One region of the Geobacillus sp. BMUD genome, then DNA from elsewhere that is predicted to be linked to it. Evidence: riboswitches for the same ligand, from Rfam matches in the RefSeq annotation. Region 1 holds a riboswitch; the other holds the start of a gene.
What was found. A riboswitch is a leader RNA that binds a small molecule or an ion and turns the genes downstream of it on or off. The one in region 1 is predicted to bind S-adenosylmethionine.
Positions count from the first base shown of each region.

Region 1 (4,252 bases):
CGTTGTACAATACATGGTGAACGATCGATTTTGAAACGGAAAGGAACGAACGCCCATGATTTACCCATACAAAGGCAAAACACCGCAAATTGCCGCATCCGCCTTTATCGCCGACTATGTGACGATCACCGGCGATGTCACCATCGGCGAAGAGACGAGCATTTGGTTCAATACCGTCATTCGCGGCGACGTAGCACCGACGGTGATTGGCAATCGGGTCAATATTCAAGATAACTCAATTTTGCATCAAAGTCCAAACAATCCGCTTATTATTGAGGACGGGGTGACGGTCGGCCATCAAGTCATTTTGCACAGCGCCATCGTTCGCAAAAACGCCTTGATCGGCATGGGCTCGATCATTCTGGACCGTGCAGAAATTGGGGAAGGCGCGTTTATCGGCGCCGGCAGTTTGGTGCCGCCAGGCAAAAAAATTCCGCCCAACACGCTCGCCCTCGGCCGGCCGGCGAAAGTCGTCCGCGAACTGACGGAAGACGACATCCGCGAAATGGAGCGCATCCGCCGCGAATATGTCGAGAAAGGACAGTATTACAAAGTACTGCAACAACAGCGGGCCAATCAGACCTAACCGGCGCCAGCGGCGGGAAGGTTGCCCCCATCGCCAAGCCCCTGCAGGCGCGTCCCCTGGCACAAACAGGCCAACGACAGAGGCAAACGGCCGTTGGCGACCGCTCACCGATCGCAGGGCCATCCATTCCCAGCACACGCCTATGCCAAAACAAAAAATAAAAAAGAGGGCGGCCGGCTATCGCCTGTAGGCCACCCTCTTTTTTTCTTTATTGTTTGTTCGCCAACGCCAACGCTTGTTCTTTCAACAAGGCGGCTTTGTCGGTGCGCTCCCACGGCAGGTCGATGTCCGTGCGCCCGAAATGGCCGTAAGCGGCCGTCTGTTTGTAAATCGGACGGCGAAGGTCGAGCATTTTGATGATGCCCGCCGGACGGAGATCAAAGTTGTTGCGGACGACTTCAATTAAAATGTCTTCGGACACTTTGCCGGTGCCGAATGTATCGATCGAAATCGAAACCGGGCGGGCGACGCCGATCGCGTAGGCGAGCTGCACTTCGCACTTGTCGGCAAGGCCAGCTGCGACGATGTTTTTCGCGACATAGCGGGCCGCATACGCTGCCGAACGGTCGACTTTCGTCGGGTCTTTGCCCGAGAACGCGCCGCCGCCGTGACGGGCGTAGCCGCCGTACGTATCGACGATGATTTTCCGCCCCGTCAACCCGGCATCCCCTTGCGGACCGCCGATGACGAACCGTCCGGTCGGGTTGATGAAATAGTTCGTGTTCTCATCCAGCAGCTCCGCCGGCACGACCGGTTTGATCACATGTTCTTTAATGTCGCGCTGGATTTGCTCTTGCGTAATTTCCGGATGGTGCTGTGCGGAAACGACGATCGTATCGACGCGCACCGGTTTACCGTTTTCATCATATTCGATCGTCACTTGCGTTTTCCCGTCTGGGCGCAAGTACGGCAAGACGTCCGTTTTGCGCACTTCCGCCAAGCGGCGCGCCAAGCGGTGCGCAAGCGAAATCGGCAGCGGCATCAATTCTTCCGTCTCATTGCAGGCGAACCCAAACATGAGCCCTTGGTCGCCGGCGCCGATCGCTTCAATTTCCTCGTCAGTCATCTGACCTTCGCGCGCCTCGAGCGCTCGGTCCACCCCCATCGCGATATCCGGCGACTGCTCGTCAATCGACGTGAGCACTGCGCACGTATCGGCGTCAAATCCGTACTTGGCGCGCGTATAGCCGATTTCGCGAACCGTATCGCGGACGATGCGCGGAATGTCCACATACGTCGACGTCGTAATTTCCCCGCTCACGAGCACCAGTCCGGTCGTGACGCTCGTTTCGCAAGCAACGCGGGCGTTCGGATCTTTTTCCAAGATGGCATCCAAAATCGCATCGGAAATTTGGTCGCAAATTTTATCCGGATGTCCTTCGGTTACAGATTCTGAAGTAAACAAGCGGCGTTTGGCTGACATTCGGTTTGTTTCCTCCTCTTGGCATAATGTGGCGACACGGAACTCATTTCCCTTTTTCGCTTCGCAATATAAAAAACCTTTCCTGTAACGGCTGAGGAAAGGTCATGGCAATCGTATTGCTTCCTTTCACTCTTATCGTTCAAGGACTGCGCCTTGCCACAGGTTAGCACCATTTCACACATGTACAGTTGTGACGGTTGCTGGGCTTCATCGGGCCTGTCCCTCCGCCGGCTCGGGATAAGAGTATCCGTTCAATGACTTATCTTATCGCAATGGAATCGGCAAAGTCAACTATCGAAATTCATTTTTTATTATTTCCAGTCATGAACATTCTTTCCTCAAAGAAATCGACACATTGGGAAAAATAAAGTTTGAAAAACCCACACAATTAGTATGGACTATTAATAAAAATGTGTTATACTATTTTCAAGAGTGATTCTAATAAAGAAGGCAGGTTTTGAACATGGGGATTGCCAATATGACCAATAAACTCGATCTCTTGCTGCAAAAACCGTACGTCCACCACCAACTGTCCGTCGCTGAACTCGTCGAAAAAGTGCTGCAACGGAAGGAAGGTCGGCTGACGCACACCGGCGCCGTCGCCGTCACGACCGGCAAGTACACGGGGCGGTCGCCCAAAGACAAATACATCGTCGAAGAACCGTCAACGAAGCAAACGATCGACTGGGGGACAATCAACCAGCCGATGTCTCCGGAGACGTTTGATAAACTGTACGACAAAGTGCTCGATTATTTAATGAAAAAAGATGAACTGTTCGTCTTTAAAGGCTTTGCCGGCGCCGATCCGAAATCCCGGCTGCCGATTCAAGTCGTGAACGAATTCGCCTGGCACAACTTGTTCGTCCATCAGCTGTTCATCCGGCCAAGCGCCGAAGAGCTCGCCGCGCATGAACCGCAATTCACCGTCATTTGCGCGCCGAACTTTAAGGCGAATCCAGCTGTGGACGGCACGCGCTCGGAAGCGTTCATCATCATCTCGTTTGAACGCCGCGTCGTCCTAATCGGCGGGACGGAGTACGCCGGCGAAATGAAAAAATCGATCTTTTCGGTGATGAACTATTTGCTGCCGGAACAAGGCATCCTGCCGATGCACTGCTCGGCCAACGTCGGCCAGGAAGGCGACGTCGCCCTCTTCTTCGGCTTGTCGGGAACCGGGAAAACGACGCTCTCGACCGATCCGAACCGCCGCTTGATCGGCGATGACGAACACGGCTGGTCGAGCCGCGGCATTTTCAATATCGAAGGCGGCTGCTATGCGAAATGCATCAACCTATCGCGCGAGAAAGAGCCGCAAATTTTTGACGCCATCGGCTTTGGCGCCGTGCTCGAAAACGTCGTTCTCGACGACGCGACGCGGGTGCCGGATTACGATGACGGCACATTGACGGAAAACACGCGCGCCGCCTACCCGCTTCAAGCGATCAAAAACATCGTCGACCCAAGCGTCGCCGGCCATCCATCCACGATCGTGTTCCTGACGGCCGATGCGTTCGGCGTCCTGCCGCCGATCAGCAAGCTGACGCGCGAACAGGCGATGTATCATTTCTTAAGCGGCTACACAAGCAAACTCGCCGGCACGGAACGCGGCGTCACCGAACCGGAAGCGACGTTCTCGACGTGCTTTGGCGCGCCGTTTTTGCCGCGCCCGGCCGTTGAATACGCGAAAATGCTCGGGCAAAAAATCGCTGAGCACAACGTCCGCGTCTTTTTGGTCAACACCGGTTGGACAGGAGGGCCGTACGGTGTCGGCAGCCGCATGAAGCTCGCCTACACCCGCGCGATGGTGCAAGCCGCCGTCGAAGGAGAGCTTGACAACGTCGAAACCGTGCAAGACCCGATCTTCGGCCTCGCCATCCCGGCGCACGTCCCCGGCGTGCCGGACGACGTCTTGCGCCCGCAAAACACATGGGCTGACAAACAAGCGTACGAACAAAAAGCGAAAGAACTGGCGGAAAAATTCCGCGCCAACTTCCGAAAGTTCGCTCATATCGACCCAACGATCGAAAAGCTCGGCGGACCGCTCGTATAACGAACCCCCAGCCGGACAGGAAGCCGTTCCCTGTCCGGCTGTTTTTTTCTTTTCTTTCCTTTGCTTTGGACCTCCGATTTTGCCGCCTTCTCGCGAAAATCGGGAGGATTTTTTCATTCCGATGCCGAACGAATCCTTGACAAACAAGGAACATTTAGGAGTGAACTACCCCCACTTAATTTTCTAGCGAAAA
Region 1 is NZ_SDLA01000002.1:396,808-401,059, forward strand. Features, by position in the region: gene ETC05_RS05700 (gamma carbonic anhydrase) at 56-586, shown strand; gene metK (methionine adenosyltransferase) at 795-2,009, opposite strand; SAM riboswitch class I at 2,139-2,253, opposite strand; gene pckA (phosphoenolpyruvate carboxykinase (ATP)) at 2,473-4,059, shown strand.

Region 2 (4,252 bases), on a different contig from region 1:
ACGCCGGGTTGTACACGTTGACGCCTTCCGGGGCGATGCGCACGCCGGCGAGATGGGTCACTTCGTCCGGATGGCGCTCTTCAATCGGGATGTCCGCCCCTGTTTTTGTCTTGATGTCGATCGTTGACAGCGGGGCGGCGACGTAAAACGGAATGCCGAACGATTGGGCGAGCAAAGCGAGACCGAACGTGCCGATTTTGTTCGCCGTGTCGCCGTTTCGCGCGATCCGGTCGGCGCCGACGATGATGGCGTTAATGTGTTTCGCCTTGATCGTTTGCGCCGCCATGTTGTCGGTAATAAGCGTCACATCGACGCCTGCTTGCATCAGCTCCCATGTGGTCAGGCGCGCCCCTTGCAAAACGGGACGTGTCTCAAGGGCGTAGACGGACAGCTCGATTCTTTTTTCTTTCGCCAAATAAAACGGGGCGAGCGCCGTCCCGTAGCGGGCGGTGGCGATCGAACCGGCGTTGCAAATCGTCATCACCCGGTCGCCCGGGCGGAAAAGGGACAAGGCGTATTCACCGATGCGGCGACACACATCCTCATCTTCGATTTGGATGCGGATCGCTTCGTGAATGAGCGTTGTTTTCGCTTCGTTGACGGAAGCGGCGCTGTTCGCGGCGGCGACGAGCCGGTCGAGCGCCCAAAACAAGTTGACGGCCGTCGGGCGCGCGCTCGCTAAGTAGTCGCGGTCTTGTTGCAAGCGGCGCTGAAATTCGTCCACCGCTTCGGTTTCATAGCGCGAGGCGGCGAGCGCCAAGCCGTAGGCAGCCGTGATGCCGATCGCCGGCGCCCCGCGCACTTTCAACGTCGCGATCGCTTCATGGACGTCTTCGATTGTACGCAAGTCGATGTATTCGGTGACCGATGGCAGTTTTTGCTGGTTTAAAATCGTGATATGCGTCTCGCGCCATTCGACAGAGCGCGGGATGACAAATGAGTTCATCGTCGTCTTCCTTTCTCGGTTGGTCGATTGGCCTGGGCTGGCGTTGGACGGCCGGCCCGGGCAGAGGGTGTCATCGTTCCGTTTCGACGAACAGGCGGCGGAAGCCGTCCGTTCCCGCCAGTTCGGTGCGCTCAACGATCAGGCGGCGACCGAGACGGAGCGCGTGCCGTTTCGCAGCGAGCCGTTCGTCTTTTTGTTCAATGCCGTCGAGATCCGCCACATGGGCGAGGCCGATCGTCCGGCGGATGACTTCGCAGCCGGCAAAACCGACGGCGTCAACGAACGCCTGCCGCAGCACCTCATCAAGCAGTCCGGGCGTCGCGGCGTACGTTTCGACGCTTTCGGTGCGCCAAAGCTCCGAGAATACAGACTTAAAAACGTCCCACGTCCGGTCGATATGATCAAAGAGCGGACGGCGCTCCGATTCAGGGCGGGACAACGCATTTAACAGCAAGTTGGCGAAAAATTGGCCAAGGTCAAACCCGATCGGGCCGTAAAAGGCGAATTCCGGGTCGATCACTTTCGTTTCGTCGTCGCTGGCGAAAATGCTGCCAGTGTGTAAGTCTCCGTGCAGCAGTACATCCGCTTCAGTTAAAAACTTGCGCTTCAGCTTCGCTGCTTCGAGGCGGAGGCGGTCATCTTGCCAAAGCGCTTCAACGTCTGGGCGCAATTCGTCCTCAAAGTTGTTCGTGTCATGGTCGAAAAACGGATCGGTAAAGACAAGGTCTTCCGTAATTTTGCACAGTTCCGGATTGACGAAGTTTTGCGCCAGTTTCTTTTTCTCCTGCTGGTTCATGCCGAAATCAGACGTGTAAAACGCCGTTTTGGCGATGAATTCGCCGATATGCCGCGACAACAGCGGGTACGTTTTCCCTTCGATCAGCCCTTTGCGCGCGATTTGCAGGCGAGACAAATCTTCCATCACCGTGATGGCGAGCGATTCGTCAGAATAGTAGACTTTCGGGACGTATTGCGGCACATAGCTGGCAAACGTGCGCAGCGCGTTGCTTTCAATGACGGCGCGCTTTAACGTAAGCGGCCAGCTTTCCCCGACAACTTTCGCGTACGGCAGCGCTTGTTTGATGATGACGCCTTGCTTTGTTGCTTGGTCAACGATATGAAAAACAAGGTTCAAGTTTCCGTCGCCGATCTCACGGCACAGAAGCGGCGCCCCGTCGCGGAACAAGCCGAGGCGGACAGCGAGCGCCACCGCCTTTGGTTCGGTCAGCGGTTCGTAAACCGATGTTTGCACAGTCGTCATATTCATGTTCCCCCTTTTTTCATTTCGCTCATTTTCAAATGCCGATGTTGACGCTGCACCAGAAGTTCGGCGTTTTCGGCAAATGAAAAAGCCTCTTTCGCATATGAAAGAGGCTTGAAGATTCATGGATTCTTCGCGCCTCTTATCTTTCAGAAAGACATCGGTCTTTCTGTTGGACTTAGCACCGTGCCCTGCGGAAGCATAACGCTTCCGGCGCCGCCCTTGGCGTGCGCCCTATCTCACGATAGCATTACGGTCGGTTGCTGGGCTTCATTGGGCCAATTCCCTCAGCCAACTCTTGATAAGAGTACCGGTTTCTCGTATTCAATTTTGGGAATTTTCGCGATGTTCCCAATCGTTTGGTTGCTTGATTCGAATGATACATGGTCGATCCATCGATTGTCAATACGTTTTGAAAAATTTTTTTGCCGCTTCGTAGTCATGCGGCCGGCGGTCGGCAAATACTGGGATGCGCGTACGGACGTCCGCAACGAGCGCAGGGTCAATGTCCGCCGCGACCATGCCAGGCTTCTCATCCGCCTCGGCGATCACTTCGCCCCATGGATCAATGATGAGCGAATGTCCGGCGAACACGTTGTTCGGGTCGCGCCCCGCCCGGTTGCAGGCGATGACGTAGCATTGGTTTTCAATCGCCCGCGCCATCAGGAGCGTCCGCCAATGGTGCAGGCGGGGAAGCGGCCATTCGGCGACGACAAACAGCACTTCCGCCCCGGCTAAGGTGTGGGCGCGAATCCACTCCGGAAAGCGGATGTCATAGCAGATGACCCCGGCGCACGAAACCCCGTCGAGCGAAAACAAACCTAAGCTGCTTCCCGGCTGCAAATACAAATGTTCATCCATCAGCCGAAACAGATGAAGCTTGCTGTATTCACTGACGATTTGACCGCTCCGGTCAGCCACGATCATCGTGTTCGTCACGCCGGTTGCTGTTTTTTTAGCGACCGAGCCGGCGACGAAATGAACACCGTACGTTTGCGCCAGGCGGGAGACGAATACTTTCGTCCGTTCGGCGTTGTCATCGGCAATCTCATCTAAGCGCGTTAAATCGTAACCGGTCGTCCATAGCTCCGGCAGGACGATGATGTCAGCGCCGTCCTTGGCGGCGGATTGCACGGCTGTTTCGGCTCGCTGTTCGTTTGTTTGTGGATCGCCAAACGCGATATCGAGTTGGAGGCAAGCGATGCGGATGGTCATTGTGTTTCACCCCAATAAAAAATTTGCTTTACATTTTGCTTTTTACGATATATGATTTTGCACTAGAATTTCAAGAATTTTTCAAGAAGGTGTGGGCGATGACGATGGAATTTCCTTTTTCCGAGCTGCTTGAGCAGCTGCCAAAGCAATTTTTCGCCTCGCTTGTCGCAAAAGTTGGGGAGAAAATCAAAGCCGGATGCGACGTGATCAATTTAGGGCAGGGCAATCCGGACCAGCCGACGCCCAAGCATATCGTTGAGGCGATGCAGCGGGCGGCGGCCAATCCGAAATACCATAAATATTCGCCGTTTCAAGGCTACTCCTTTTTGAAAGAAGCCATCGCCGCGTTTTACGCACGTGAATATGGGGTGAAGATTGACCCAGCCCGCGAAGTCGCCATTTTGTTCGGCGGCAAGGCCGGGCTTGTCGAGCTGCCGCTTTGTCTCGTCAACCCGGGTGATGTGGTGCTTGTTCCGGATCCAGGCTATCCCGACTATTGGTCGGGGATCGCGCTTGCTCGTGCGCGGATGGAGATGCTGCCGCTTTCTTCGGAAAACGGGTTCTTACCGGATTACGAAGCCATTCCGGCGTCGATCGCCGACCAGGCGAAGCTGATGTTTTTAAACTATCCAAACAATCCGACCGGTGCGACGGCGACAAAAGAATTTTTCGCGGAGACGGTGGCGTTTGCTGGGAAATACGGCATTGCCGTTGTGCACGATTTCGCTTATGGGGCGATCGGCTTTGACGGCCGAAAACCGGTCAGCTTCTTGGAAGCCGATGGGGCGAAAGACGTCGGCGTCGAGATTTACACCTTTTCGAAAACATAC
Region 2 is NZ_SDLA01000001.1:77,524-81,775, forward strand. Features, by position in the region: gene mtnA (S-methyl-5-thioribose-1-phosphate isomerase) at 1-946, opposite strand, end outside; gene mtnK (S-methyl-5-thioribose kinase) at 1,017-2,207, opposite strand; SAM riboswitch class I at 2,347-2,515, opposite strand; gene ETC05_RS00360 (carbon-nitrogen family hydrolase) at 2,610-3,422, opposite strand; gene ETC05_RS00365 (pyridoxal phosphate-dependent aminotransferase) at 3,521-4,252, shown strand, end outside.
Region 2: it holds a riboswitch for S-adenosylmethionine, as region 1 does, so the genes downstream of both, mtnK (S-methyl-5-thioribose kinase) here and metK (methionine adenosyltransferase) in region 1, are expected to answer to the same signal.